4 regions of the Photobacterium piscicola genome follow, and region 1 is predicted to be linked to each of the others. Evidence: predicted binding sites of a transcription regulator. Region 1 holds the regulator's gene; each other region holds the start of a gene.

What was found. Region 1 encodes CRP, which controls carbon source genes, mostly activating them, when cyclic AMP is high. Its sites were predicted from a motif close to TGTGANNNNNNTCACA; they were not measured.
Region 2: a site for CRP is predicted at 4,282-4,297, ahead of ACJZU6_RS14990 (NupC/NupG family nucleoside CNT transporter). Genes of this name have one in related genera too.
Region 3: a site for CRP is predicted at 2,852-2,867, ahead of ACJZU6_RS10445 (ROK family protein). Genes of this name have one in related genera too.
Region 4: a site for CRP is predicted at 4,600-4,615, ahead of dinG (ATP-dependent DNA helicase DinG). Genes of this name have one in related genera too.

What each region holds. Positions count from the first base shown of each region.
Region 1 covers NZ_CP175534.1:595,684-603,792, forward strand. Annotated here, with positions in the region: gene astD (succinylglutamate-semialdehyde dehydrogenase) at 1-1,354, shown strand, start outside; gene ACJZU6_RS02840 (DUF1338 domain-containing protein) at 1,395-2,189, shown strand; gene ACJZU6_RS02845 (hypothetical protein) at 2,240-2,434, opposite strand; gene crp (cAMP-activated global transcriptional regulator CRP) at 2,614-3,246, opposite strand; gene ACJZU6_RS02855 (OsmC family protein) at 3,629-4,033, shown strand; gene ACJZU6_RS02860 (phosphoribulokinase) at 4,135-5,004, opposite strand; gene ACJZU6_RS02865 (YheU family protein) at 5,156-5,368, opposite strand; gene ACJZU6_RS02870 (hydrolase) at 5,436-6,434, opposite strand; gene ACJZU6_RS02875 (ABC transporter ATP-binding protein) at 6,498-8,109, opposite strand, start outside.
Region 2 covers NZ_CP175535.1:67,077-75,185, reverse strand. Annotated here, with positions in the region: partial or broken gene ACJZU6_RS15020 (IS3 family transposase) at 34-1,227, shown strand; gene ACJZU6_RS15015 (DNA-3-methyladenine glycosylase family protein) at 1,236-1,841, opposite strand; gene ACJZU6_RS15010 (GNAT family N-acetyltransferase) at 1,978-2,544, shown strand; gene ACJZU6_RS15005 (GNAT family N-acetyltransferase) at 2,600-3,022, shown strand; gene ACJZU6_RS15000 (hypothetical protein) at 3,154-3,459, shown strand; gene trxC (thioredoxin TrxC) at 3,672-4,106, shown strand; gene ACJZU6_RS14990 (NupC/NupG family nucleoside CNT transporter) at 4,569-5,834, shown strand; gene ACJZU6_RS14985 (NAD(P)-dependent oxidoreductase) at 5,941-6,810, opposite strand; gene ACJZU6_RS14980 (hypothetical protein) at 7,024-7,665, shown strand; gene secD (protein translocase subunit SecD) at 7,921-8,109, shown strand, end outside.
Region 3 covers NZ_CP175534.1:2,187,976-2,196,084, forward strand. Annotated here, with positions in the region: gene ACJZU6_RS10435 (lactate utilization protein C) at 1-499, shown strand, start outside; gene ACJZU6_RS10440 (LysR family transcriptional regulator) at 644-1,546, shown strand; gene ACJZU6_RS10445 (ROK family protein) at 1,555-2,757, opposite strand; gene queE (7-carboxy-7-deazaguanine synthase QueE) at 3,032-3,712, shown strand; gene asnS (asparagine--tRNA ligase) at 3,976-5,376, shown strand; gene ACJZU6_RS10460 (GGDEF domain-containing protein) at 5,577-6,869, shown strand; gene ACJZU6_RS10465 (GGDEF domain-containing protein) at 7,383-8,109, shown strand, end outside.
Region 4 covers NZ_CP175534.1:2,489,404-2,497,512, forward strand. Annotated here, with positions in the region: gene dnaX (DNA polymerase III subunit gamma/tau) at 1-201, opposite strand, end outside; gene apt (adenine phosphoribosyltransferase) at 480-1,025, opposite strand; gene ACJZU6_RS11775 (YbaN family protein) at 1,151-1,567, opposite strand; gene ACJZU6_RS11780 (conjugal transfer protein TraR) at 1,923-2,270, shown strand; gene ACJZU6_RS11785 (DUF2057 family protein) at 2,384-3,025, opposite strand; gene ACJZU6_RS11790 (porin) at 3,178-4,173, opposite strand; gene dinG (ATP-dependent DNA helicase DinG) at 4,707-6,791, shown strand; gene ACJZU6_RS11800 (TSUP family transporter) at 6,821-7,594, shown strand; gene priC (primosomal replication protein PriC) at 7,619-8,109, shown strand, end outside.

The DNA of each region.
Region 1 (8,109 bases):
AGAGCAAGTTGAGAATGCTGTTGCTGCTGCAAATTCAGCGTTTTTAAACTGGCGAAATACGACGTTTAATGAGCGCTTAGCCGTTATTGAACGCTTTGCTCAATTACTGCAACAACATCAATCACAATTGGCACATATTATTGCGGCAGAAACAGGTAAACCAGTATGGGAAAGTACCACGGAAATCGCGGCGATGATTGCCAAAGTTGGGTTATCAACGCAAGCTTATCATGAGCGAACGGGTATTCGTCAGCGTCAGCAGGCCGAAACTACCATGATTGTTCGCCATCGTCCTTTGGGGGGGATGGCGGTATTTGGACCATATAACTTCCCCGCACACTTACCTAATGGCCATATTATTCCAGCATTGTTAGCGGGTAACACCGTGGTATTTAAACCCTCAGAACTGACACCTAATACCGCTCAACGAATGTGTGAATTATGGCAACAAGCGGGTATTGCTGATGGGGTGATTAATTTAGTACAAGGTGGACGTACAACGGGAGCGGCGTTAGCCATGGCAACGGGAGTGGCTGGAGTATTGTTTACCGGGAGTGCGCAAACGGGGCATTTGTTACATCAACAATTTGCGGGGCAACCGCAAACTATGTTGGCTTTAGAGATGGGAGGTAATAATCCATTAGTGATCGGCCAAGAGTATGGTGACATTGATGCGGCGGTATATACCATCATTCAATCGGCTTTTTTAAGTGCTGGACAGCGTTGTACTTGTGCACGGCGATTATATATCGCCACAGGAAAAGCTGGCGATGCTCTGTTAGCCCGTTTAGTGACGGTCGCTTCACAATTGCTGGTGGGTGATCCCTTTGCAACCCCTGCACCGTTTATGGGGCCATTAATTTCTGCTGTGGCGGCGGATCACATCATATTGCATCAACAACAACTTTTGGATGCTGGTGGCGTTGCTTTATTAACGGCAACGCGGGGACAAGGCGCAATTGTGACGCCTGCGATTATCGATGTTAGTGCTATTACTGAACTTGCGGATGAAGAATATTTTGGACCACTATTACACGTTAGTCGTTATGTTGATTTTACTCAAGCGGTAGTCAGTGCCAATCAAACTCGCTATGGCTTAGCGGCAGGGCTCATTTCAACCGATGAGCAACAATGGCTCTATTTTATTGAACATATTCGTGCTGGTATTGTGAATCGAAACCGACCCTTAACGGGAGCGAGTGGTGATGCACCTTTTGGTGGCCCAGGCGCATCAGGAAATCTTCGCCCAAGTGCTTATTATGCTGCGGACTATTGTGCTTATCCTATGGCGTCTGTTGAAGGGGATGATGTGCAATTACCGTCTCAATTAGCGCCAGGAGTAAGCTTGAGCTAAGGTTTAATGAGTGATAATGCTTTCAATAGGCAGGCTGATTATGGAATCTATTACCCAACTTTTTGATGGTTTATGGCACGATTATAGTCACCGCTTATGCCCTTCAGCGGTGCAAATACAGCAGTTGTTAACCGAGGACACAGCATTACTTAATGATCATATTGCATTGCGCAGCTTTGGGTTACCGAAGTGTGGCTTAGCCGTACTGGCTGCGCCATTTATTGCTTTGGGTTACCAACCGCAAGCAAAATATCATTTTAGTGCCAAAAAGCTGTATGCCGAATCCTTTATTCATGCAAACCCGGTGTTGCCAAAAGTCTTTATTAGCGAATTACAATTAGCGGGGTGCTCGGCTGAATTACAACATACGATACGAGCCTTGCTTGATCAGGTTGATGATGATTATTTTCGCCAACCTGATTTTATTTATCGTGGCCGTCCATGGCAACTTGACTTTGCGACCTATCAATTTTTAGCGGCTGAAAGTGAATATGCAGCGTGGGTTGCGGCACACGGTTTTGGCGCTAACCATTTTACGGTGAGTATTAATCAATTAGAACAGTTCTCTAATCTTGAAGAGGTTAATCATTTATTGCGCCATAACCAGTTTGTTATTAATCAAGCGGGCGGGGAAATAAAAGGTAATGCTGAGGTGATGTTGGAACAATCAGCAACCATGGCTGACAAGGTGGGGGTCAGTTTTCGAGATGGTATTCATAACATCCCTGGTGGATTTTATGAATTTGCAAAACGCCATCCCCAAGCGAATGGTGAGTTATATTCAGGGTTTGTGGTTGCTTCGGCGAATAAAATTTTTGAAAGTACAGATCGTTAATTGTAAGCCAAATAAACAGTGCTTAGCGCATAAGCACTGTTGTTGAAGGGTTAGTTATCCAGTGGTGAAGCCCAAACACCTGATTCATCTGCAGGGCAGCGACGTAATCCGGTTTGTTGTTCGAGATAACAGCGACTATCACTAAACCCTGTCATTTCAATGGTTGTTGGCTGACTAGTTAATATCCCAGGTACCGTGGTGTAACTGTTAACTGAAAAGCGTTCAATATCCATATTGACCATCATCGATTTAAAATCCATTTGTGAGCAAAATGTAGCATAAATAGATGTTATTACAAGTTAAAATTTAACACTAATGCCTGAGTGTTCAATGATTGTTTTACGGTGATCATCTGGGGAGTGATAAAAAAAAACCGCAGGCATAAGCTGCGGTTTCATCGGTGATTTTGGTATGACTAAAATAATTAGCGTGTACCGTAAACCACAATAGTCTTGCCATGAGCAGAAATAAGATTTTGCTCTTCTAGCATTTTAAGAATACGGCCGACTGTTTCGCGAGAACAACCTACGATCTGACCAATTTCTTGACGAGTGATCTTAATTTGCATGCCATCAGGGTGTGTCATTGCATCAGGTTGTTTTGCAAGATTCAGTAATGTCTGTGCAATACGACCTGTAACATCAAGGAACGCAAGATCACCCACTTTTTGACTTGTCACTTGTAGACGACATGCCATTTGAGCAGATAGACGCATTAGAATATCTGGGTTAACTTGAATTAATTGACGGAATTTTTTAAATGAAATTTCTGCAACTTCACAAGGGCTTTTTGCGCGAACCCAAGCTGTACGTTCTTGGTCTTCTTCGAACAAGCCGAGTTCACCAATAAAGTCGCCCTGGTTTAGGTAAGAAAGGATCATCTCCTTACCTTCTTCATCCTTGATTAATACAGCAACAGAACCCTTCACGATGTAGTACAAAGTCTCTGCTTTTTCACCTGCGTGAATTAACGTGCTCTTTGATGGATATTTGTGAATGTGACAATGGGAAAGAAACCACTCTAAAGTTGGATCTGTTTGCGGTTTACCTGGAACCATATTACTAACTTCCTCTGCATATGTTGCCCAACAATATGTTCTGTAAAGATAACTCGACAAAACTGTGCGTTGGCAGAGTTATTCACTCAGCTGATGGGCTGCGAGCTAACTTAAACTGGTTTAGAGTGTATCCTTTTTTTGGGGCTTTTTCTTGATATTGATCTCGATGACCCGCTCATTTATGAGAGATAAGTGTGCACATGATCACATCGTTGTGACTTAGTTACCAAAAGCACCGTTTCAAAGTGATTTTGCTCTCCAATTCTAGCAATAGAAATATGCAACACAATTAGCATTAAACAAAATAAATAACGTTTACATCGATGGAATTATCAACAAAAATAAGATCAAATTTTAAATAATATAGCTCAAGGATATAAAAATGCAGTCACGTGTAAAATGGGTAGAAAACATGACGTTTGTTGGCCAATCAGCATCGGGCCATAGTGTCGTTTTAGATGGTAACGGTGGTGAAAAAGGGCCAAGTCCAATGGAGTTGGTATTAATGGCTGCCGGGGGATGTAGCTCTGTGGATGTTGTTAGTGGTTTACAAGATTTACAACAGCAGATCACGGCTTGTGAAGTGAATATCTTCGCCGAACGTCGTGAACAAGCGCCACGAATTTTCACTCATGCCAATTTACACTTTGTTGTTACTGGCCATGATTTAAATGATGCACTAGTGAGTAAGGTGGTGGCTGACTCGCTTGAAAAATATTGCTCAGTTTGTTTGATGCTAGGTAAAGGTGTTGAAATGAGTCACAGCTATGAGATTGTTGTGGCGTAACTCGATGACGATGACGGTTGCTGATATCAGTAACCGTTTATCAACGAGTAGTGAGAGCTACGTCTGATACTTACTTCTGAGTATCATACAAGAAATAATGCTTACGCTATTTTTCCATTTTCAATGAGTTGTTCAAGCAACGGTCGCATAATCAGTTCCATCGCAAAACTCATTTTCCCACCAGGAACCACAAGGGTATTGTGGCGTGACATAAATGAGCCTTGAATCATCGCCAATAAATGTGGAAAGTCGACATTTTTTAAGCCACGAAACCGGATCACGACAAAGCTTTCATCTAAACTTGGAATACCTTTCGCACTGACAGGGTTTGACGTATCAACGGTAGGGACTCGTTGAAAATTAATATGGGTGCGAGAAAATTGGGGTGTGATGTAATTAAGATAGTCATCCATTGAGCGCACAATTGATTCCATCACCGCTTCTCTTGAATGACCGCGGTCGCGAGTGTCGCGAATGATCTTTTGAATCCACTCTAAGTTTACAATGGGCACCATCCCAATCAGTAAATCAACATGCTGAGCGACATTGGTTTCACCATCAACCACACCGCCATGTAGCCCTTCATAAAATAACACATCAGTATTTTCAGCTAACTGTTGCCAAGGCGTGAAAGTACCCGGCATTTGATTATAAGGTACGGCTTCATCAAAGGTATGTAAGTAACGCCGAAACTTGCCACTGCCGTCTTGAGCATATTGCTCGAAAAAGTGGGCTAACTGTTCAAAGTCATTGGCTTCTGCACCGAAATAGCTGATATGACGACCTTGTTCTTTGGCTTTACGAATCTCACAATCCATCTCTGGGCGAGTAAAACGATGAAAACTATCGCCTTCTAACCATGCGGCGTTGATGTCCATCATATTAAACATTTTGCGGAAGGCTTCAGAGGTGGTGGTCGTACCCGCGCCTGATGAACCAGTGACAGCAATAATAGGGTGTTTTACCGACATAACTCACCTTGTTGTTGTGATTAGCACAGGTTTAATAACAAATAATGGTCAGCGATAAATGTTACTACATGTTTGCTAAAATGTCGGTATTAAGTGATAAAAATGCAACTGATACCAAGTTTTAATGGTTATCGCTACAATAATGTAGTGATTACATTTGATTGCGGAGCTTAATATCTACTGATTCATGCAATTCAGAGAAAACAATTACAGCATCACCAGATTGTAATTGGCGTCGTACATAAGCCACTTTATCACTGAGGCTGATTTCAACTTCGCCATAATCAGTGCCTTCTCGTAAAATAAATTGTTCGATAAGGTTAGTGAGTGTTTCTGGTGCGATGTCTTGCCAAGGGATAATCATTACAACTTCTTAAATGACTAATAAAATAATAGCCGCAGTATATTCTTAAAATTAGCATGAAAGAAAGTCAGTCATTATTTGGTTGGGTTGTTTGATGTTGATCTAATTGTTGTTGAAACCATGCAGGCACTGTGTGCTCTAACCAAAATTGTGGTTTGAGTAAGCTGCCATTGATAAAACCGACATGACCACCGGTGGCTGATAAATCATAACGAATGTTGGCGGGTAATGGCTGTGATGGAATAACATCGCTGTTCATAAACGGATCATCTTTAGCATGAATGATTCGTAAAGGACGACGAATATTTGTCAGTTGCAGTAAGCCACTGCAACGTTGATAGTAGTCATTAGCATTTTTGAAGCCATGTAATGGTGCTGTTACTGCTTGATCGAATTGCCACACATTGTTAATCGATGCTAACTGTTGCTGATTAATGGGCATAGTGTGAGGCTGACGTTCAATCTTTTTGGCAATGGTGCGTTTAAGCGATGTTAGTAAGTAGCGTTGATATACTCGTGAGAACCCTTGCTGAATACGATCAGAACAGGAGGCAAGGTTAAGTGGTGGTGAAATCGCTTGAGCGGCAATCAGTTCGCTATTGTCACGGTAGTTAGCTAAGTAATTAATCAATACATTACCACCCAGAGATACCCCAACAGCCATAAATGGGCGTTGTGGAAATTGCTGCCGTAGCCATTGAATGAAGAAGCGTACATCTTTGATGTCACCGGAATGATAGCTTTGTGGATGACGATTTAATTCACCGCTGCAGCCTCTAAAATGCATCATTACTCCAAGCCAGCCTTGCTGTTTGGCGGCCATCAATAAGCCATTAGCATAAGGGCTGTTAAAACTGCCTTCTAAACCATGTAATAAAATCATCAATGGCTGATGATGGTTAGTGTGGTCTGGCTGCTCTGTCCAAGCAAGATCGATAAAATCGCCATCAGGCATTTCAAGGCGTTGAGTGATAGGGGTAAAGAGGGGCTGGCGACGAATAAAGCGAGGTAATAAGGTTTGTAAGTGAGGATTACCTAATCCGGTAGCAGCGCTAAATGGTTGCATGTAATGTCCTTGATCTTAATAAAAACGCCGGAGTAATAAAACTATCACTACGGCGTTAAATGATCACTCAGCGTTAAGCTGGCTTTCCATTTCTTCTAGTTGTTCTTGTAGTTCCATCCAGGCGACTTCAATGTCTTCAAGATCGGATTTAGCATCGCCTTGAAGCTTCAACTGTTCATTCATTTGCGCTTTATTTTCAGGCTCATAAATGGTGCTATCACTTAATGCTGTTTCTGCAGCGGTGATGATCGCATTAAGCTTATCCATTTGCTTTTCAAGCTTAGTGATCTCTTTGCGAATCGGTGCGGTTTGTTTACGGAACTCAGCATCTAAACGTTTTTGTTCTTTACGTGATGCAGCACTATTGTCTTTATTGGTTTCAGGTTTTGCTGCTTGCTGCTCACGACGTTCATTGCGTTGCTGTTCGCCTAACCACTTGTGGTAATCACCTAAATCACCATCAAAAGGCACTACTTGGCGATCGTGAACCAAGTATAAATCATCGGTCGTTGCACGGAGTAAGTAACGGTCGTGACTAACAATAACCATTGCGCCTTCATAAGATTGCAACGCGAAGGTCAGTGCTTGACGCATATCTAAGTCAAGGTGGTTAGTCGGTTCATCGAGTAACAATAGGTTTGGACGTTGCCAAACAATTAACGCTAATACCAAGCGCGCTTTTTCACCCCCAGAAAAAGGACCGACTTTCTCTAGTGCTTTATCGCCAATAAAACCAAAACTGCCTAAGTAATCACGCAGTTGTTGTTCGGTTGAGTTTGGCGCGATACGTGCCATGTGTTGGACCGGGGTGTCATCAAGGTATAAAGTTTCTAATTGATGCTGAGCGAAGTAGCCAATTTTAACCCCTTGTGAGAACGCCATATCACCGGCTTTAGCGGGTAAATCACCTGCGAGCATTTTAATTAAGGTTGATTTACCGGCACCATTACGCCCCAGTAATCCAATTCGGCTTCCCGGTACTAAGTTTAAGCGGATCTTTTCTAGAATCAGTAAATCATCATAACCAGCAGCGACATGATCCATCATCAAAATTGGATTTGGCAGTGCGCTGGGTTCTCTAAACTCAAACGTAAATGGGTTATCAAGCTGCGCTGGTAGTACTTTCTCCATCCGTTCTAATGCTTTAATACGGCTTTGCGCTTGGCGTGCTTTGCTGGCTTTGTAACGAAAGCGTTCGATATATGACTGCATGTGCGTCATTTGCTTCTGCTGCTTTTGAAACATTGCTTGTTGCAATACCAGTTTTTCTGCACGTTGAACTTCAAACGAGGAATAGTTACCGGTGTAACTGTTCATGGTTTGGTTTTCAACGTGAATAATGCGGTTGATAACCGGATCTAAGAAATCGCGGTCATGAGAAATCAGTACTAGTGTGCCACGGTAGCTTTGAAGCCACTTCTCAAGCCACATTACCGCATCAAGATCTAAGTGGTTGGTTGGCTCATCGAGTAATAATAGGTCAGAACGACATAGCAGTGCTTGGGCAAGGTTTAAACGCATGCGCCAACCACCAGAGAACTGGGTTAAGTTCCACTGCATTTGATGTTGTGAAAAGCCTAAACCATTCAATAATTCTGCTGCACGAGCATTGATACTATAACCACCAATGGTATCAATTTTACCATGCAGTTCAGCGACTTTATTGCCGTTATCA
Region 2 (8,109 bases), on a different replicon from region 1:
ACCTACTCAGAGGTGATATCATCACCTCATAACATGGATAGGTGACATTATGACAAAGCGTACAAGACGATTATTTAGTGCTGAATTTAAGCTTGAAGCAGCACAATTAGTTCTAGAACAAAATTACTCAGTAACAGAAGCAGCCCAAGCAATGAACGTGGGTAAATCTACGATGGATAAGTGGGTTCGACAGCTTAAAGAGGAGCGCCAAGGAAAAGCTCCCAAAGCATCACCAATGACGCCTGAACAAATTGAAATACGAGAATTAAAAAAGAAGTTAGCGACACTTGAAGAGCATAATGAAATATTAAAAAAAGCCACCGCTCTCTTGATGTCAGACTCATTGAACAATTCTCGTTAATCGAGAAACTCAAGAAGAGCCACAGCATAACAACGTTATGCAAAGTATTAGGTGTTCATCGCAGTAGCTATAAATATTGGCAGAGACGGCCAAAGTTTATTTCTATTGAATTGATTAAACTTCGTTGTTTAATCAAAGAGGTACATGCAGCTAGCAATGGTTCTGCTGGGGCTAGAAGTATTGCCGGTATGGTTACTGCTCAAGGCATCGCCTTGAGCCGATATCGTGCATCTAAGCTAATGAAAGGCCTTAATCTTGTTAGTTGCCAATCGCCGAAACATCGATACCGTAAAGTAAAACAGGAACATATTGCGATTCCTAATCACCTTGATCGTCAATTTGCGGTTACATCACCAAATCAAGTTTGGGTCGGTGATGTGACCTATGTTTGGACTGGAAATCGTTGGATGTATCTTGCTGTAGTTATCGATCTATTTTCGAGAAAACCTGTTGGTTGGGCGATGTCTCTATCGCCTGATAGTCGATTAACAGGTAAAGCACTTCTGATGGCTTATGAATCACGAGATAAACCTAAAGAGGTTATGTTCCACAGCGATCAAGGTAGTCATTATACAAGTCGCTACTATCGACAATTATTATGGCGATGCCAGATTAAACAAAGTTTATCTCGTCGGGGAAATTGTTGGGATAACGCACCAATGGAACGTTTCTTTAGAAGTTTAAAAACAGAATGGGTTCCAAATGTTGGCTATCGTAGTTTTGCTGAAGCAAAACACGAAATCACTCGATATATTATTGGCTATTACAGCCAATTAAGGCCTCACCAATATAATGGCGGATTAACCCCTAATGAATCTGAACGATTATATTGGTTAACCTCTAAAACTGTGGCCAGTATTTGTTGACCACTACATTAATTCTGATGATAATAATGCCATAAAAATAGTGAGCCAACACTTCGCCACGGTGCCCAATGCGTTACCATCTCACGAGCTTCTTTTGGGGTTGGTTTTGATGCTAATCCTTTTAGTTTTTGCAAACCTAAAAGGATACCTAAGTCATCGGCAGGAAAAATATCATGTCGGTCTAAAGCAAACATTAAGTAGATCTCTGCGCTCCAGCGACCAAGGCCTCGCATGTTAATGATGGTTTTGATTGCACGTTCATCATCAAGGTGCTGCAATCCATCTATATCAAAATTGCCTTCTACTGCTGCGGTTGCAATACCTTGTGTATATTCAATTTTTCGGTGTGATAAGCCTGCATCTCTTAATGATTGCGTTGAAATTTGAATAAATTGTTCTGGAGTGCAAGCTGGCATTAACGCTAATACTCGATCAGTGATTGTGATCGCCACTTTAGTCGATAATTGTTGACTAATAATAGTAAAAAGGAAAGCTTCAAACCCTTTAGGGTAAGTGCGACCATCAGGCAAACCATATTGCTTAACGGCTTGTGCTATATCTTGATCGATAAGGCTTAACGTTTCTATTCCTTGGTGTATTAATTTCTTATCCATAATCGTTAATCTCAATCTAGAAATATAAATATTCAAAGGTTATCGTCCAAATTATGATGATTAGATGTTGTTGATGCAACTCATCGTTGATATATCTCTATGTGGATAAGGATAAAGCATATAACAAGGAGTAAACATGCATATGGAAACACAGCGCCTTATTCTTCGGCAATGGAAGCCGAATGACTATCGTGTTTATGCTCAGTTGAACGCAGATCCTCAAGTAATGCGCTATTTCCCTGCAATATTGTCCAATAATGAAAGCGATGCACAAGCTTCTAGAATAGAAGAACTTATAGCACAACGTGGATGGGGGTTTTGGGCGGTGGAACTAAAATCAACCGGGAAGTTTATTGGGTTTGTGGGGCTACATAGTCAAGATGAAACCAGTGGTATTCCTAATGCTCCCTTTATCGAAATAGGTTGGCGATTATCAGCTGAATATTGGGGATTAGGCTATGCACCTGAAGCGGCAACAAAAGCACTACAGTTTGCTTTTGAGGTTCTTAAAGCCCCGTCAGTTTTTGCTTTCACTGCCTTGCTGAATCAGCCTTCGCAACGGGTTATGGCTAAAATCGGAATGAAAAATACACGGCAGGATTTTAATCATCCTAAATTGGATCAAGGACATCGGTTAGAGCGACACTGCTTATATACAATTACTCAGCAACAGTGGCTAGCGATTGTTAACAAGCCCGATTAATGAAGCTTACATAGTGTTGTGGTAATAAGCGTTGTGATAACAAAGGAAAGAGCCCATGATTTTATACCAATCAACCCGTGATTTATCAGCGTCAGCTCAGATCACATATAACAATATGCGTACCTATTATGAGTATTATGCTGTTAATTGGGAGCAACCAACAATAGTAGAGCAAATCGCCGGGTTAGAAAATTGGGACATAGTGTGTGATGGTGAAGTGGTAGGTGCTATTCGATTAGCTGTTGGTGACGACGAATGCTATTTACGCGATCTTCAAGTTAGCGCTCAATATCAAAATCAAGGTATTGGTGCTCAAGCTATTACGGAGTCTGTTCGATTAGCACGTGAATATGGTGTAAATCAGTTGAGGTTAAGAGTGTTTAAAATCAGTCCTGCTTATCACTTATATACTCGATGTGGTTTTACCATTGCGAGCGAAGATGACCGCTTTTTTAATATGATTCAGAATATTACGTAATAGTCGACGGTATAATAGTTGTTAATCAGCTGTACATCATACAAATGTTAGTATTATAAAATGTGAGGGATTGAAGTGTTAATCCTCAAGCCGACTAAACTTAATACGAAAGTTCTTATCCTGAGGTTGTTATGAAAGTAATGTTATTATTGATGTTGTCTATTTTATCTTTTCAAGCATCAGCACAAGAGGCTTATGTTTGTAAAAATGGCACAGCAGAGCGCACTGTTGAAGTCGTTTATAGCCAACCGGGCAACAAAGTACCTTGTGATGTGCAATATATAAAATCGAGCGGTAGCCAAGTGTTATGGAGTGCAAACCATGAGGTCGGTTATTGTGAAACGAAAGCTCAAACCTTTGCGACTAAGTTAGGTACGTTAGGCTGGACTTGTTCTAAGGCCGAGAAGACGGTAGCAGAACAGCCATTGAGTGAATAAGATCGTTAAACGGTATTAAACGGATTAAAGAAGATCAATTTTTAATCCGTTTAGTTTTTTGCTTTAGTTTATTGGTAATCACTGATCATATAACAGCAATCTAGATCCATAGGTTTTTCCTATCAGCTTAATCAGTAAAAACAGCTTTTGTTTTGATAATGATGGGGATAGATTAAATAACAATAGTTTAGAATTAGATTCGGATATTCATTATGACAACCATGACAACTCGCTGCCCACATTGTAAAGCATTGAACCGTTTACCCCTTGATCGTGTAAACGATGAAGCGACATGTGGAACTTGTAAAGAAAAATTACTTGATGGTATGCCAATTGAAGGTACTGCTGATAACTTTGCAAACCTAATTAATGGTGATAAACCTGTTGTTGTCGATTTTTGGGCCCCTTGGTGTAGTCCATGCGTAGGTTTTGCTCCTGTATTTGCTGATGTGGCGAATGAACGTAGTGGTGCTGCTCGTTTCGTTAAAATCGATACAGAAGCGCAACAAGCATTGGCTGGCCAATACCGCATTCGTAGTATTCCAACCATTATGGTGTTTAAAGGCGGTAAAATGGTCGACATGCTCAATGGTGCCATGCCTAAAACTGCATTTGATCAATGGCTAAACACCGCATTAACTAAATAATTACCAATGGCAGTATTTGCTGGTGGTATTTTTAATTCTTAAAGCCTAGTTATATCAAAGTAACTGGGCTTTTCTGTGCGCTTTTTTTAAGGAAAAGGTTAAGAAAAGCAGTATTTAGCATATTATTTGTGCTAATTATGTATAAATGTAAAAAAACACTATACTAAATTTTTAATGTGACCAAGATCTCTATATACTCTCGCCTCGGCCAGAACAATTACGTTCAGCCACCTTATTACAAGCTGTCACTAGGATATGTGAACGACCCACGGAGTTGGACCGGCGTTAACTATAGCTTGTTAATTTAGGTGACTTGTATGTTGTACCATTGGACGAACACCCCTTTAGTTATTTACGCATATTGGCGTAATATCCATCTTTTGTTGATCTTTCAGCAAATGTTTTTCCGATGCCACAACACAATCAATACCTACATTATTCGCAACACAATAGGACGAAATAATGCAGTTGTTAATTAGTTTGGCCGGTATTGTCGTACTGGTTTTATTCGCAATTTTACTTTCAGATAACCGCAAAGCTATCAACTGGCGCACTGTGCTGGGTGCTTTAGTATTACAAGCGGGTTTTGCTGCATTGGTATTGTATGTGCCTCTTGGTCAAAAAATGCTTGGCGCTATGAGCCATGGTATTGCTGGCCTATTGAGCTTTGCTGATGTTGGTATTCAGTTTGTTTTCGGTGATTTGTCTAATATTGAAAAAAGCGGTTTTGTGTTTGCGATCCGTGTATTGCCATTGGTGATCTTTATTAGTGCCTTAATTTCACTGTTGTACTACTTCGGTATTATGCAATGGGTAATTAAAGTGTTGGGTGGCGGTATTCAAAAACTATTGGGTACTAGCCGTGCGGAATCATTAGTCGCGACGGGTAATATCTTTTTATCGCAGGGTGAATCACCATTATTGGTACGTCCATTCTTAGCTAAAATGACCCGCTCTGAACTTTTCGTTGTAATGACATGTGGCATGGCATCTGTTGCGGGTTCAGTTTTAGGTGGTTATGCAGGCTTAGGTGTTGATCTTAAATTTTTGATTGCAGCTAGCTTTATGGCCGCACCTGGTGGTTTGTTAATGGCTAAGATTTTAGTGCCTGAACAACAAGTACCAGAAGAACAAGTTGAAATCGAGATGGCGACCAGTGAGCACAGTAATGCGATCGATGCATTGGCTGCGGGCGCAATGAATGGTATGAAAGTCTCAGTTGCAATTGGTACGATGCTAATTGCGTTTGTGAGTGTGATTGCAATGGCGAATGCTGGCCTTGAGCAAGTGGGTTATGGTCTTGCGAGTTTAACGTCTGCAATTGGTATGGATACCGCATCACAATGGTTTGCAACTACGCCACTGAGCATGCAACTTATTCTGGGTTATATCTTTTCACCATTAGCGTTTGTTATTGGCGTGCCAACTCATGAAATGATGGCTGCGGGTACCTTCATTGGTGAAAAACTGATTCTTAATGAATTTGTTGCCTTTATGGATTTTGCATCGGTAAAAGAAACATTATCACAACATACTCAAGTTATTATTACCTTTGCATTATGTGGCTTTGCTAATATTGGCTCTATTGCGATTCAGATCGGTTCTATTGGTGTTATGGCACCAGAGCGTCGTAGTGATGTTGCTAAATTGGGCTTTAAAGCAGTAATGGCGGCAACGTTAGCAAACTTAATGAGTGCTACGCTAGCGGGTATTTTCGTTACGTTATAATCGAGATGTAACAAGTTAATCAAGCTAGAAATAGCGTAAGAACAAAGCCGTAGCAATGGTTGTTGCTACGGCTTTGTTGTATTTATTGATGGGGGGTTTTCAGTCGCTACTTATCAAATTGCTTGATTAAGACTGAGGTATCAGCGCGATTAAATCCACGCTGTTGTAGCTTTTCATATTCGCTATCAACTTGTTTTGCTAATGGTAATGCCACGTTAAGTTTTTCTGCCGCATCAAAGCAGATAGCGAGATCTTTACGCATCCAATCAATAGCAAAGCCAAAATCAAACGAATCAGCCGCCATGGTTTGCGCTCGATTTTCTAATTGCCATGAGCCAGCAGCACCGTGCTTTAATACTTCGGTCATGGTGTGAATATCAAGCCCTGCTGCTTTCGCAAGTGTTACCGCTTCGGATAAGCCCTGTAATACACCTGCGATACATAACTGATTAGCCATTTTTGTTATTTGGCCATAACCTGTTTCGCCCATTAATGTTGTTGCTTTTGCATATTGTGAAATAGCATGTTTGGCTTTATTAAATACTGCTTCATTGCCGCCAACCATAACGGTTAAACAACCATTAATCGCACCAGCTTCACCGCCTGAGACGGGAGCATCTAAAAAGTCACAGCCAATAGCATGTGCGGCATCAGCAATTTCACGCGCCACATCGGCTGATGCCGTGGTATGGTCGACCAAAATAGCTCCCGGCTTTGCGGTGACTAAAATTCCCTGTTGACCTTTATAAATTTCACGGACGTCATCATCATTGCCTACACAAGTGAAAATAATGTCAGCATTTGTTACCGCGTCACAAGGTGTGAGGGCAATAGTGCCATTATATTCTTGAGTCCAAGCGTCGGCTTTTGCTTGAGTTCGATTATAAACAGTTACATGGTAACCCGCTTTGGCAAGGTGGCCGGCCATCGAATAGCCCATAGTTCCAAGCCCTAAAAAAGCAACGTTTGCTGTCATCGTTAATACTTCCTTGATTTTAATTGTGAGCAGTTTGTAACATCATAACAGACTGCATTATTGCGTAAATGGCTATACCTTGTATGTGTTTTATGTAAATAAGTGAGGTTTATCAATAGGATTAATTATTTGAAATTAATCGCTTGTAACAATTTGTGTTGGCAATTATCATAACACTCACTTTTATTTTATGGATTGGTTTAGTCAAACCTAATGTTGACAGCTGTGTTACGTATAATGTTATTGGTGTTATGTCTAGGAGCAAGTTCATTTGCTTCGGCATCGACACATACAAACATTATGCATTTCACCTCGACCAGTCCTGTATATACGGATGTTCTTGAAGCACCAGTGCTTAACCCAAAGGTGGTTAATGCTACAAAGGTGACGATAGAGACTGCGAGTTATATTGATCGTGCTCTGCATCATGAGACGAATCAAACGCCGACACAAAAACATCCAATGGATCGCTATGTAAGTAATAATGGTTTACCCGTTTCTTTTTATAACACGCGATTAGTATGGAATTTTCCATCACCAACCAATCTTAAATTGCCACCTCATAGTGGTAAGCATCATCGTGTTGAAGTGATTAATTTACAAAATATGATTAATACTTCGACACGATCGTTGAATAGTTTTTATCATAGTGCTGATGAAATTGCGCCGACATTTGAATTAGCCTTTGAATTCCCCTTACTCCCTATACCTATGCTTGCCATTGGGTATGCCGAGCCCCTCAGCCCACAAAGTGATTGGATTTTAAATATAAAACCCTCATCATCACGCGTATCTGGCTGGAAAGACTCAAATTTACTCTATTCACATTACGGACATTCGTTCGTTACCGCATAAGACATTACGGGCACTTATGTCATTTATGGCATGGTGTGCTTTACTTAGTGATGTTGCTTTCATCGACACATAAAACGTTTTATTAATTTATGTATTAAATCTATCAATAGCTATTATTAATACTCAATATTATCGGCTGTGAATATGGTAATAACGGGTTGCTTTCTCAAATTCCATGAGAAAAGTTAATAATAATTATTGATGTGTTATCGGTCGCAACAATATGATTTGTTGCTAGAGATATGGCTTAAAATAATGAGAAAAAAGAATAATAAACAGATTCTGAATCATTACTCAGCATGGAAATATGTTGTGTTAATTGTGACGGTCTCGATTATGTTGCTTAGTGCTATTCCAACATGGTATGGCGAAAATGCAGCAGTACAAATCAGTGCGAAAGGCGGCGCAATGCCAACACCTTTTGAGATTCAACGTGTTCTAAAA
Region 3 (8,109 bases), 1.5 Mb from region 1:
ATGTTTTCACTATTGCACTGATGATGGTGAAGGCCTTAATCCTATCGGAGAAACTATCTTTACTGCGGATAATCGTCTGTTAGATATAGTAAATCCGAAAGATTTAGCTGAAAAGCAACATGGTGTCTACATCTGGGATCATAGTGCAGGTTACGATGCAAACATTGCTGTTGCAGAGCGCGCTAAAGTCGGCGTAGTATTCGCAGAACAGGCATTAGCTGAATCAGGCACTATGGTACTTTATAGCCAAGCAGCACAAGGTCGAGCCGTTAGTTTGCTCCCTGAAGCCTCTGTTTTCATTGTACCTAAAAGCAATATCGTTCCTCGTTTAACACAAGCGACAGAACTATTACATCAAAAAGCACAAAATGGTGAACGTATTCCATCATGTGTGAATTTTATTTCAGGTCCTAGTTCGACAGCAGATATCGAACTGATCAAAGTTGTTGGTGTGCATGGGCCCGTCTTTGCCACCTACATCATTATTGATGATATGTAATTTTACCTATCACCAATAGTGATAAACAAACTAGCAGGATGCTAGTGGTTAAGCACTTAAACGGGAATACGAAAAAACGCAGTTATCGGACTGCGTTTTTTTTCGCGTATAATTCAGCTCTAAACAGACTATTGGAATATTGACATGCCTGCTATTGATGATCTCGTTCTTTTTACTCAAGTGATTGAGTATGGTTCATTCAGTAAAGTTGCTGAACTAAATAACATCACCAAATCTGTCGTGAGTAAACGCATCAGTAAGCTTGAAACTAGCTTGGGGCTACAACTTATTTATCGTACAACCCGTAAGCTAACACTGACCGAGCCAGGCGAAGTGCTTTATCATCGCGCCAAGAGCATCAGCAATATTGCACAAACCGCATTTGACTCAGTAACAGGTTATAGTGAAGCGCTATCAGGCAAAATTCGCATGTCAGTCCCCACCATTTCAGGTGAATTAGTACTGGCTAATGCTGTCTCTACCTTTTGTCAAAAACACCCAGGCTTAATGGTTGATATGTCACTTAACAATCATTTTGTTGATCTGGTTGCGGATAATTATGATCTGGTGATCCGTACCGGTTATCTGGAAGATTCAAGCCTTATTGCTCGTCATATTTTTAATTCACGTTGGGTTATCTGTGCTTCACCCGCTTATTTGGAGCAACATGGTATACCTGAAACACCTAAGGCATTAAATAGCCATAATTGTTTAGGTTATAACCCTCAAAGCTCAGGTCCTTTTGACTGGCAATTTATTCGTCAAAATAAAATCTATACCCATAAAGTGAGTGGTAACTTTTCATCAGATAATGCCGCATCATTGAAAAAAGTCGCACTCGCTGGCAACGGAATTGCTTATTTACCTACTTGTTTAGTTTATAACGAATTACAACAAGGCCAATTAGTTGAAGTATTAGCCTCACATGCAGGAAAAGTCGTTGGTATTTATGCCGTCTATCCCTACACACGAAAGCCTGCAAAACGTATTCAGGCACTGATTGAACATATTCGCGAAAGCTATATGGAAATTAAAGAACAATTTTAACCATCAATTCATTTCATCAATAAATGCCCATCATAAAGAGCTTGTTTCACTAATGCCGCACCTGGCATCGTAGCTTGGGTATAGAAACGGCTTTCTTGAAGTTCAAGATCGCGATTATAAATAGGCAGTGTTTGAGAAATAACACACTCCATAATTGCGGGGTATAACACGGCTTTAGCGCGATTTAATTCACCACCAATTAAAATACGCTGAGGATTAAATAAGTTCACCATAATCGCTATTGCTTGGCCGAGGTGATGCCCCAGATCGATAATAATTTGACGAGCAAGAGAATCGCCCGCAACCGCTGCATCACAAAGCGCCTCAATAGTCAGAGTTGATGCCGTTAATATCGATGGATGCCCTTCTTGTAAACGGGTTAAGGTTTGATCTAAAACAGCAGTTAAGCTTGCTACCGTTTCTAAACAACCATGATTACCGCAAAAACAGCGCTTACCATAAGGTTTTACCTGAATATGACCCAACTCACCAATATTACCACTACGGCCTTGCAGCACCGTATCATCTAAAATAATGCCTGCTCCTACACCATTGTGCACAGAGACTAGAATCGAGTTCGAAATACCACGTGAATTACCAAACAACTTTTCAGCTAATGCCCATGAACGAGTATCATTGCCAACAAATACAGGTAACCCTGTTGCCTGATGAATAATATCGCTTAACGGTAGGTCCTTGATGGTGTAATGCGGCATTTGTAAAACAATACCTTCAACCGCATTTACTAGCCCAGGTAGTGAGATTGCAATCGCTGAAATACGGTCAAGGGCACTAACATGATTGGCAAAAAATGTATTAATTTCTGTTAATAATTTAGTGACAACATCATCTTGCTCAACTTGATTAATATTTTGTCGCTCTTCCACTAAAATATCACCACTCAATGAGTGTAAAGCGATCGTTAAATAACCACGTCCTAATCGAATCGACAAAAATTGCCAACCTTCATTAGCAGGAACAAGTCCAATCGCAGGTCGTCCACGACTAGTAGATTCTTGATATTGTGTTTCTTTTATTAAATGTGCCTCAATTAATTCACGCGTGATCTTAGTAATACTAGCTGGCGCTAATTGGCTACGTTTAGATAATTCAATCCGCGAAATAGGTCCATACAGATCAATAAGTTTATATACGCTCCCGGCATTATTTCTTTTTATATGATCAATATGACCTGGCTGAGCGACATACATGTCGATACTCCTTGAGGAAAAACAGCGATAAATATCATTCGATTTTCAATTTTTTTACTTTGCGAAGTAATTGTGAAGTCTCTTGTACTCAGGACGTGACAGCCGTCACGAGGAATCCCTAAAGACTTCCGCTTTCGCTTCTGACATAATGATAAATCGGCATTTCGCCGAGTATAAATTCAATGAGTAAATTTAATCTCCTCCGTGCTTTTGCTAAACGTCATTCACAGGTGGCAGCTAGATTACGATATCCAAAAGTAGCGATAAGAGAAGTATGAGGTTCTGCGTGTACAAAATTAATGAAGTCTTCGAAACGATTCAAGGTGAAGGTGTATTCACTGGTGTTCCTGCTATTTTTGTCCGTTTACAAGTCTGCCCTGTTGGTTGTTCATGGTGTGACACCAAACAGACATGGACAGCTGAAACTGAAGATTTAGTCAGCGTTGAACGTATCATGATTAAAACAGAAGACTCTCCACTTTGGACCCAACTCGATGCGAATGGCATCGTTAATCTATTAGTTGATCAAGGCTATACCGCCAAACATGTGGTGATCACCGGTGGAGAACCATGTATTTATGATCTACGTCCACTAACAACTGCTTTAGAAAAAGCGGGCTTTAACTGTCAAATTGAAACCAGTGGTACTTCAGAGATATTAACCAGTGACCAAACGTGGGTAACGGTATCACCTAAAATCAATATGAAAGCAAAATTGCCTGTATTATCTTCGGCGTTAGCACGTGCAAATGAGATCAAACATCCCGTAGGCACTCATAAAGACATAGAACAATTAGAGACTTTATTGGCGCCAGTCACGCTGCGTACTGATGTCACCATAGCACTCCAACCCATCAGTCAAAAACCACGAGCAACAGAACTATGCATTTCAACATGCATCGCGCGTAATTGGCGTTTATCGATCCAAACCCATAAATATTTAGCAATTGCTTAACCCGCAGCACTTTCATCTCATGCTATAGCATCAAAGAATAACAACGCAATGATAAGACAGTATTTGCTTATCATTGCTAAAATGATCATTTCTTGACCAACCTTCTGTGTAAAATCCCACTTTCCCACATCAATTTATCAATCTAATGAGATCAATGCTTGATGCTTGACGTAAGAAAGGTAATATTACTTATACAACGATATCTTTAAGCACGTAATACTTTAATTCCAAAGTGAAGTGCCTAAACGGAGAATAACTTAAACATGACTTACGCGCCTGTAACAGACGTATTAAGCGGCAAACTAGCTATAGACAGTGAAGTCACTGTTCGCGGTTGGGTTCGCTCACGTCGTGATTCCAAAGCTGGAATTTCTTTCCTTGCCATTTATGACGGCTCTTGTTTCGACCCGATTCAGGCCGTGGTCTCTAATGAGTTAAATAATTACCAGGAAGAAGTTCTTAAATTAACAACTGGTTGCTCTGTTGAAGTCACAGGTACAATTGTTGCCTCTCCTGCTAAAGGTCAAGATTTCGAATTAGCAGCAACAGCAGTTAAAGTTGTTGGCTGGGTAGAAGATGCTGAAACATACCCAATGGCAAAAACACGTCACTCTATTGAGTACTTACGTGAAGTTGCACACCTACGCCCACGCACTAACGTAATTGGTGCTGTTGCTCGTGTTCGTAACTGCCTGTCTCAAGCTATTCACCGTTTCTACCACGAGCAAGGCTTCATTTGGATGTCTGCACCACTTATCACAGCGTCTGACTGTGAAGGTGCTGGTGAAATGTTCCGTGTGTCTACGCTAGATATGGCAAACCTGCCAATGACAGACAAAGGCGAAGTGGATTTTGACAAAGACTTCTTTGGCAAAGAAACATTCCTGACTGTATCTGGTCAATTAAATGCTGAAACTTATGCTTGTGCTCTAAGCAAAGTATACACATTTGGTCCAACTTTCCGTGCTGAAAACTCAAACACTAGTCGTCACCTAGCTGAATTCTGGATGGTTGAGCCTGAAGTAGCTTTTGCTGATCTAAATGATGTAGCAAAACTAGCTGAAGATATGCTGAAATATGTATTTAAATCAGTACTTGAAGAGCGTCGTGACGATCTTGAATTCTTTGCTTCTCGCATTGATAAAGACGTTATCACTCGTCTAGAGCAATTTGTAACGTCTGATTTTGCACAAGTAGACTACACTGATGCAATCAAGATTCTTCAAGATTCTGGTCGTCAGTTTGAGAACGATGTTGAGTGGGGCATTGATATGTCTTCTGAGCACGAGCGTTTCCTTGCTGAGCAACACTTCAAAGCACCAGTAATTGTGAAGAACTATCCAAAAGACATCAAAGCGTTCTACATGCGTATGAACGAAGATGGCAAAACTGTTGCAGCAATGGATGTACTTGCACCTGGTATTGGTGAGATTATCGGTGGTTCACAACGTGAAGAGCGTTTAGAACAACTTGATGCACGTATGATTGAAATGGGTCTAAATCCTGAAAGCATGGGCTGGTACCGTGATTTACGTCGTTATGGTTCAGTACCACACTCAGGTTTTGGTCTAGGCTTTGAACGCCTAGTATCTTACGTAACGGGCATGAGCAATATCCGTGATGTAATTCCATTCCCACGTACACCACGTTCTGCAAACTTCTAAATACCCAGTGTAATTAGTCGTAAAAAAAACCATCTTCGGATGGTTTTTTTTATAACACAATTATCATTACTTATATAAGCTACATTATAACACTATACTTCTTTCGTATTATAAATATTGATTTCATTTTGAAAATGGATTATGTTTAAAAGTATATTCACCAAAAGAATACAAACCTAGCGATAAATAAAAGCACACCCATGAGAATAAATAATACGAACTATAACTTTATAACCCTATTAAAAAGTTTTATTTTACTTTTTTTTCTATTCTCTAGCTTTTATGTTATATACAATATTTATCATATTGAGAAATTCAATCAACGCTATATAACTAGAATACAAACAGTATATTCTTATGTTCGTCGCTTTGGATCTTATTATAACAACGCATCTGAAGAACATAAGCTTAAAGATGATTATCAAATAGACAATGTTTCAATAATTATTAATACTCCAGGAAAAGTAAAAAAACTATCAAAAGGAATTAGTTTATTACGCTCAGAGTTAGATAAGCTCACTAATAATGTATCTGCAATTTCTGTTTTTGAAAACTCAACGAATAATGCTCATTTTTGTCCCATTAAACCCAAACATTCAAATAAACTTAATAACGATGCTAAAAATAATCCTATGCATCAAATTGTTGTGCGTGAAGGTTTAATTAATACATATCAATCTTTTTATGGTTGTAATTTAAAATTAACTAAAAGTTATACTGATGATTGTTCTGATACTCAGATTAGAACTATATATTATCCTATTTACAATAATAAGCGGCTTGATGCTTTATTAGCCATTGATATAAAAAGTAAAGATTTTACTGACTCACTACAGCAATATAATAAAAAATATTTAACGGTTATTAATATCAATCACAGTAATAATTTTTATACAAAACAAGAATTACTCCCCTGCTCAAAAATTCATCCAATGAACATGGGATTTAATTTATTTTCTATATTTAGAGTTACTTTTCTACCAGCCTTACTATTAAGTATAATATATGGCTATTTTAAAATTCATCTAATTAAAAAAAGACACAATATTCAACGAGATTTGATGACACATTTTTATCGTCGCGATTTTTATGAAAAAAAATGGTTAAAACAACGAAAATTTAATTTATTAATTATTGATATCGACCATTTTAAAAAAATCAATGATAACTATGGACATGAAATTGGTGATGAAGTTATTCGGCATATTGCAAAACGTATTAATAATTATATTGATCCTACAGATACCGCTGTTCGTTGGGGCGGTGAAGAATTCATCATTAACTTCCAGAATATAAGCAATAAAGAATTACATATTAAAGCTAAGGATCTTTGCTCTTTGATTGACTCGAAACCTATACTATCGCTTAATGTCACAGTATCTATTGGTGGCATAAGTACAACCAATAGTCATTTTAATGATGCTTATAAATTAGCAGATAAAGCACTCTATCATTCTAAAAATAATGGACGCAACCAATACACTATTGTCTAAAAAGGTGAGAAAGCACAAAGAATATTTATCATCATAAAGCATAACCACAGGTGATTAACTTTCAACTATCAATAGAAACATTTTATTGTTAAGATGTATATCTTTCACTTTAATCTGTAAAAGGAATATATAGAATATGATATCGTGTTCTAATATCTCTGGATAGTAATGAGTATAATTATAAATAGTATTTTAAAAAAAACGTTAATTCACTTAAAGCTTTTTACCTTATTTTTCATGATCTGTTCTAGTGCATATTTTATTTATAATATATGCAATATTGAAAAACTACAAAATATGTATATCACTACATTAAATAATGTTTATTCTGTTGCTCGTCGGTTTGGTTAATTTTATAACAATACAAGTACTGTTGCCTTAAATAAAGGGACATACATTTTTAATGGTGTCTCGGTTATCGTCAACACACCAACCAATGCTAAAATATTATCAACAGGAATAAACCAATTACGTTCAAATATCAACCAACTTACTAATAATAATATATGGACAGTGGCCGTTTTTGAAACCGCATCAGATTATTCACACTTTGATCCTCTTAGACCAGCTTATTTAAAAGGTTATGATAAAATAGCCATTAATACTATCGTTAAAAATGAAGACTTGATGGATACTTATCGTTCATTTTATGGCTGTAATATAAAGTTAACCGATATATATAAAGAACCAGGAACTAATAAAATAATTCGTACTATTTATTATCCAATCTATAATAATAAAAAATTGGATTCTCTTTTGGCAATAGATATTAATAACTCTGCTTTTAAAAACACCTTAGCTAAATTTAATAGTAACAAGATAACAATTATTAGCATGGATAATAATAATATTTATCACACAAGTGAGTTATTACCATGTTCAACCGTTGATCCCATTAACTTAGGGATTAATTTTTATACTCTTTTAAAAGCCACCTTTTTACCCTCTCTTTTATTAATGTTTTTATATCATTCATTAACGCAGCTAATTGCTAATAAAAATTTCATTTTACGCTACGATCAAATGACACATTTTTATCGCCGTGACTACTATGAAAGTAAATTAATTAATCAGAAAAATTTTAATTTATTAATTATCGATATTGATCACTTCAAAAATGTAAATGACACCTATGGTCATGAAGTGGGTGATGACGTTATTCGTGCTGTCACTAAGCGTATTAATAATTGTATTCGGAAAAAAGATATCGCCATTCGTTGGGGTGGTGAAGAATTTATAT
Region 4 (8,109 bases), 1.2 Mb from region 1:
GCCTTGCTCACAATTTAACCCTTTAGCAAAAATACGTGCAATCGTCGTTTTACCTACTCCACGCGTACCACTAAAAAGATAAGCATGGTGAAGCCGATTTTGCTCTAAGGCATTACCTAGTGCAGTTAATACGTGTGATTGTCCAACCACATCAGCAAACTGGTAGGGACGCCATTTTCGGGCCAGAACCTGATAACTCATTTATAAATAACCTTAATCAATCTGGACTGCATCTGGTGTAACGAAACTCGCCACTCTTTCTTTTATTCTCGCCATCATAGCTATAATGATAGTAACCGATATCGATCATTATAAAACAAAGAAAATAAACGAAATAGTAATGAGGTATGTAAAACATTGAAATCAGCATCAATGCTAGCATAGTGCTGTTTAGTGAGCGAGAGGGCGCTAGAGTAAGCGCCCAATGATTAGCCAACTATCACCTTAATAGGAAATATGCTTAAGCTATAGCGTATTAATTAGTGACCAGGAAAATCACAAATAGAGTAAACGTCAAGACCCAAGCCTTGTAGACGCGCTTCACCGCCGATATCAGGTAAGTTGATAACAAATGCCGCATCCTTAACATCACCGCCTAAACGGCGTACTAAGTTAGTGGTTGCTTCAATTGTGCCGCCCGTCGCCAATAAATCATCAACAAGTAGCACTTTGTCACCCGCAACAATCGCATCTTTATGAATTTCTAGCGTGTCTTTGCCATACTCAAGTTCATAACTTTCAGCGATCACTTCACGCGGTAATTTACCCGGCTTACGTACAGGTACAAATGCAACCCCAAGTGCTAGAGCTAAAGGTGCACCAAATAAGAAACCACGAGCTTCTGTACCAATAATCTTAGTGATGCCTTGATCTTGATACTTTTCAGCTAAAATCGCAATCGTAGCGCGATACGCTTCAGGTACTTCCATTAGGCTTGTTACGTCACGAAAAAGAATACCTGGCTTAGGATAATCTTGAATTGATTTAATGCTATTGGTAATTAAATTTAATGTTTCTTGATTCATCATTCTTTCCGTACTTACTCTGACGGCAAACAGAGTAATCTTAAGTTAAAGCCTGCTAGTTGCAGACAAAGCATAAAAATAGAGCCGTTAATAACAGCCGTATTTTTATGTGACAATCGAGCATTTTATGAGTTTTCGTCGAGTTCGGCAACTGACACAGAATCAGGTTGAATATCAACAATGGGTAAGCGATTAAAACAGTACAATAAAACCACACATCCCGTCAGTAACATCCCCTTATGCCACCATAATGGCACCATAATAATAGAGAAAGTAAAACTGAGCACGATCATGATCAATCCCCGCCGTTTCACAACCGATGTCACGGCTCCATGCTGATGCCAATTAACTAAAATAGGTCCCAGTTGTGGGTGTTGATGAAGCCAATGATTTAACTTAGGCGAGCCCCGCATAAAACATGCGCTAGCTAACAATAAAAACGGCGTTGTAGGTAATAAGGGTAAAAAAATCCCCATGACACCTAAGACGACGGCAATCCAGCCAATAGCGACTAAAATATAGCGTACCACTCGACTATTCACCTTTTTTCCTTCGTTCAAGCTTTTATTACCTCAATCAACCTATTAAACAACCCTAATATTTTTCCTATTAGGTAATTTACTGCGTGTAACGATAATTAGTTTTAATTGTTAATATACCGCATCATTCATTAGTAAGCGTTATATCTCGCAGTAAATTAAACAATATTTATTAAATTCGTTTAAAGAATTGATTCAAATCACAACAGTATATTGAATCTCGATTAGACTAATAAACATAGAGATACTGCATTAGATACTTATTTAATCGCAGTATAACAACACCCAATCAAAGCATAGCTAATATTATTAATCACTAGCTTTCCTATTGAATATCATCACTATGGCTATCACCGATATGAATTATAAAAATTTTCAGTATCCGTTAGAAACTGAATACTCATCGCTAGCAGAAAAATTAAAAAATGAAATGCTAATCAATCATTTAAATAATAATGCCGACACAATAGATAATACCGATCTCAATGATCTTATCGTAATGGCTAAATCGTCCTTTATTCCTAATCTTTTTGATATGGCAATACGATTAGAAAAAGTAGATGCTGCAGTATGCTCATTTAAATTAGGAATGTATGGCTTATGTGCTGATTGTGAAGAAGAGATTGAATACAGCGATCTCGAACAAGATCCAGCCCAGCCTCGATGCAAATCATGCCGTGAACATAGTCGTTATCATCACGATTAACTATCACTAAAAGTCATATTGTTATTACGAATAAGTAAAAGGCAACATAAGCTGCCTTTTACTTTTAAATCACAAAATCATTACATCACTACACTGTAATTTCTGCGTAACGACTAATTAAAATCTTTTTCGGCCATCCAAATTTTAAACGCTTTTTTATCTTCTTTAGACGCTTTGGTGTACCACATCTTAAGCTGTATTAATGCATCGCCTGTGATTTCAACTTTCCCCGTTTCATTATCAACATTCACTGAAACTTGTTGTAAATCAACAGCATTACCCTGTTCAATCACAATGCCATTATCGCGATTATAAGCAGCAATAACCGCTTCAATATCACTGTATGCGGCAAAACCATCACCTTGCAACTCAACCCCAACCAATGGCTTTGTTACACCATTTTCAAGGGCTAATTGCCATGTTGCACCACGTTCAAAAAAAGCTTTTGCTTGTGATTCAGTTGTTAGTCGAGGCAATATTATTTCAGCATTCTGATCCGCTAAATCAATATCAAACAAATAAGGACGAGTTGTATAAATTGTTGTTTTTGAACCACGTTTAACGTCACCATCAAAACGAACTACAACTTGGTGTTTACCGTCAGTTAACTCAACGCTATCAACCTCACTCCAGCCTTGACCTTTCACTTCTTTACCATCAACGGCTAATAACTTCACTTTATCCGCCACCGTCAATGTTGCAGCTTGTGCCGTTACTGAAAACAATGCCATTAATAGCCATAGATTTTTTTTCATGTATTAATCCTTAATATTTTTATTGGCTGATTATTGTTATCACTACTATCTGTTGTCAGCGCGATAACAATAACCACCCTCTGCTTAACAAAACAAAAAGTAGCAAAAAGCCGCCAAGGAGGCGGCTTTATATAACGATTCTTATAAACAGATTAGAATGTTACTTCAATACCAGCTACGTAGCCGAAATCAGAGCTACGTGATTCACCATTTTCTAGGAACTTAGCGTCAGTTGTACCGATTTCACCGTATACGTTAACATTGTTATGCATTTTTTGAGTTACGTTAGCATATACTGCGTAAGTATCGCCTTTCTGATCACGACGATCATAATTGTTGTAACCAATAGCAAACGTTGTTTTATCCATCGTGTAATCAGCAGCAATTTGGTAAACATTTCCACGTAACTTATCTACGCCTAATGCATTTTTATATTCAAGTTGACCGAAAGATGCGGCTAAACCAAATTGACCAAATGCATATTCAGCTTCTAGGTTGTAACCCTCAACATCAATAACACCAGCTGGTTTAAATGTTGTTCCAGGAATATTGTCAGCAGTATAGTAGTAAACACGTGCGTCAAGACCACCAACGCGGTAACCAATACGCGCATCAGTTACGTAAGTATTAACATCACGAGAGATATCACCACTACCGTCAGAAATTAGACCATTGTCTTTCATATCATGAGAAGCACCAAAGTAGAAAGTACCGTTATCATAAACATACTTAACTACGTTGTTACCATTTGTTTGTACGAAGTCAATGCCTTCAGAACCTAACTCATAATCTTTACCAATACCTGAATCATCAGATACTAAGTATTGACGACCAAATGTTAACGTACCGAAGTTACCAGAGAAACCTGCCCATAACTCATCACTCGTTACATCGCCATCTTCGAATTCAAAAGCCATACCAGCTACAGTTGTTAACTGCTCTGAAATTTTAATGCTTGTTGTTAACGCAAGATCTGCATCATCAATACGGAATTTAGCATCATTTTGTGGTGCATAATCTTTCCAGAATTGTACTTCAGCTGCGCCAGAAAGATCAACTTTAACGCCATTTGCATCGTAAAGGTTGATGCCAGCATTCGCAGAACCAGCTGCAGTTAGAACTGCTAGCGCTAATAGAGTTTTTTTCATGATATGTCCACTGCCTTTCTTATTGTTGTAAATCTCAGTCCTGAGATTCCCTGTCCTTATATTCCCCTGTCATGAGTTCTATTTTTAAAACAAAACACTAAAACACAAAGGAAGTAATTTATGGCTCACATCCTGACAGAAGTTCAATATTTTTGTCAAATAATCTAAATTAAATATAAAAAAACATAAAACACATCACAAAAACAAATAGTTACGAAAAATAGATTCGATATTAATCACAAAGAAATAAGTAAAAAAATGCAATTAACATTAAATTAATACCTATGAACAGCGGTGTTTTACATAACTAATCAACCTAAAAACACAAAAAAAACAGCATAAAACACTGTGCTAAATTCAAATGAGCAGCATTTAAATTTACTAGCAGAAAGTGCCTATAACGCAAATGTAATAGAAATAAAAAATCGTGAGCGATGCCTCACTTTAAAATATAAATAGCGTAATTTTTGTTACCGCTCACATTTAGTGCTTCATGCTATAATGCTTTTCCCGGCCCTTATGAAGTTTCAACCATGCTGCACAACACCATAAAAAGCGACATCAAACAGTGTTACATCAACCTTGGTCATCAACTCGATAACTTTATTCCTCGTCGTGCACAAAACTATTTAGTTGCAGAAATAGCGAAAACACTCGCAGGTGAATACCATAAAAAGAATCGAGTTCTCGTTGCAGAAGCAGGGACGGGTATTGGTAAATCTCTGGCCTATTTAATTGGCGGGATCCCTTTTGCATTGTTCAATAATAAAAAACTGTTGATTTCAACGGCAACCGTCGCCCTTCAAGAGCAATTAATTACCAAAGATTTACCGTTGTTTAATCAAATTTTCCCACGAGAATTTAGCTTTATTCTTGCCAAAGGACGTCAACGCTATTGTTGTAACCACAAATTAGAAGCAAGTTGTTCAACCGATAGCGAATTACAACTGGGAATGTGGGAAGAAAAACCAAAAAAATCCGATCTTGATTTACTTAAACGGATGCTAAAAGCTACTGAACAAAACAAATGGGATGGTGATCGTGATAGCTGGCCGACAACGATTCCAGACAAAGTATGGCAACAAATTATGGCGGATAAACACAGCTGCCATGCAGGAATGCCTAAACACCGTAGCTGCCCTTTTGCTAAAGCACGAGAACATCTAGATAAAGCAGATGTTATTGTGGCAAACCATGCCTTATTAATGGCTGATATTGAATTAGGCGGTGGTGTGATTTTACCTGAGCCGGAACAGACCATTTATGTGATTGATGAAGCACACCATTTACCACAAGTCGCGCGTGACTTTTCATCTGCCGCATCCAGCCTCAAAGGGGCTGCTACATGGCTTGAAAAACTCAATCAAATTGTGGCTAAATTTGCTGAGCTGGCCGACTACCAAAAAGCAAACCGATTCCAAAACGCAATTCAAGACAGCGTGCAGCATTTAGTACCGACTTTAAATCAAATCGCCAACACTATTGATTCAAGCAAATTCAATAAAGATGGTGTCTATCGCTTTGAGCATGGTGAATTACCCGCATGGCTCGAAGAAGAAGCAAAAGGTTGTAAAGATGCCAGTAAGAAAGCATTACAATCATTAGGTAAAATTCAAGATCTTATCGCTGAACGTACCAAGGAAAATGTCATTATTCCACGTTTAGGTGAGCAAGCACTTACTGAGATCGGTTTTTACCTTCAACGCCTTGAAAATTTAGAAAAAGTTTGGTCTTTAATGGCACAACCCAACCATAAAAAAGGCGCACCACTTGCACGTTGGATAGAAAAAAGTCCTGAACGTGAGAATGATTACATCATTGAAGTATCACCATTAGAAGTCGGCTATCGTCTTGATCAACTGTTATGGAGCCGTGCTGCGGGCGCTATTTTGGTGTCGGCAACATTACGTGCATTAAATCAATTTAGCTTCTTTTGTCGTCAAGCGGGAATCTCTGATGCAGAAGCAGAAGGCACGCGTTTTCTTGCACTTGCATCACCGTTTGATTATCAAAACAACGCTCGGTTAGTTATTCCAGCGCTAAAACTTGAGCCACAAGCAGAACAATTTACCGATCTACTGATAGAAGTATTGCCTGAATACCTTGAAGGTGAAACCGCAAGCTTAGTATTATTTTCATCTTACTGGCAAATGAACAAAGTCGCCGATGCCTTGCGACCATTAACCAAGAAAAACAAGTGGCAATTACTGGTTCAAGGTGAAGAATCACGTAACGAAACGCTAAAAAAACATAAAGACAATTGTAAAAATGGCATCCCTAGCATTTTATTTGGCACTGGAAGCTTCTCTGAAGGTCTTGATTTACCTGGGGATTTATTAGAAAACCTAATTATAACTAAAATTCCATTTGCCGTACCAACATCACCAGTAGAAGAAGCACATGCAGAATACATTGAAAGTAAAGGCGGTAACCCTTTCTTACAAATTTCTGTTCCAGAAGCGAGTAAAAAGTTAATTCAATCAGTAGGTCGCCTGCTGCGAAAAGAACGCGATTCTGGTAGAGTGGTTATTTTAGATCGTCGTATTATTAATCGTCGTTATGGAAAGGCATTACTTGATTCTTTGCCTCCATTTAAGCGCGTAATTGAATACAACTAATCATCTTAGCCATAATAAAAAGCATTTAAATGATTGATATGATTGAACCAGGTACATTAGCGATACTTGGCGTAGTTGCATTAGCAGCAGGATTTATTGATGCAGTAGCAGGCGGTGGCGGCATGCTTACCGTTCCTGCTCTATTGTCCCTTGGTCTTCCCCCCCATATCGCACTTGGTACCAATAAACTGGCAGCAAGCTTTGCTTCCTCAACGGCGGCATGGACGTATTACAAGAAACAATTATTTAATCCACAATTTTGGAAGGCGTCCTTTGTTGCAACTTTTATCGGCGCAATTATTGGTACGCTGACAGTGAATCTCATCAGTGGTGCATGGCTAGAAAAAATCCTACCTTTAGTGATTTTTGCGGTCGCTATTTATAGCTTATGGCATCCACACCCAAATCCTGATCAAACACAATTACCAGAGGTAACCAAAACCTTTAAACGTAAACAGTGGCTACAAGGATCGAGCTTAGGTTTTTATGATGGTTTAGCAGGCCCCGGAACTGGCGCATTTTGGACGGTATCAAGTTTGGTCTTATATCGATTAGATATGCTACGCGCTTGTGGACTCGCAAAAGCCATGAATGTCACCAGTAATATAACTTCACTTATTACGTTCATTATCTTGGGTCATGTGAATATTGCGCTAGGTTTAATTATGGGCGTATGTTTAATGATAGGTGCATATTTAGGGGCTCATTCGGCCATTCATTTTGGCGCTAAATTTATTCGTCCCGTTTTTATTACGGTCGTGTTTATTCTTGCTGCTAAATTAGCGTGGCAAGCGTGGTTTTAAACATACCCGTTTATAGGTATAACAATGATTGATCTTTCTCGATTACAAACGCTTATTGAACAACTACAACATCAAGCAGAAGAAGCCGATCGTCTTCGCGGTGAAGCGCAGCGGCCATTATTTGATCAACAATTATTTCGTCATCGAAGTAAATTACTCACACCTTGCGTTGTTGAAATTACACAAGAACTGGCAACACTACAAAAAGAACAACAAGCGGGTAAATTATTGCCTGAACGTACCCAGCATATGTGTGAGAAACTTATCGCTCAAATAAATGCCATTCAACGTGAACTCGCAACCCAACATATTCGTAAAAATGAACCACAGCAAGCCGCTAAATGGCAACGTTCGATCAATGACGTATACCAAGATCTTAATAAGCATAGAGATTGGGAACGCCGTTTAAAAGCTATGCTTCGAGATAAAGAATCGTTACTCAACCGTTGTGGTTCTCAGCTTGAACAGCAACAAGCTCAAAAAGAGATCCTTGCCTTAGAAGGCCGTATAAGCCG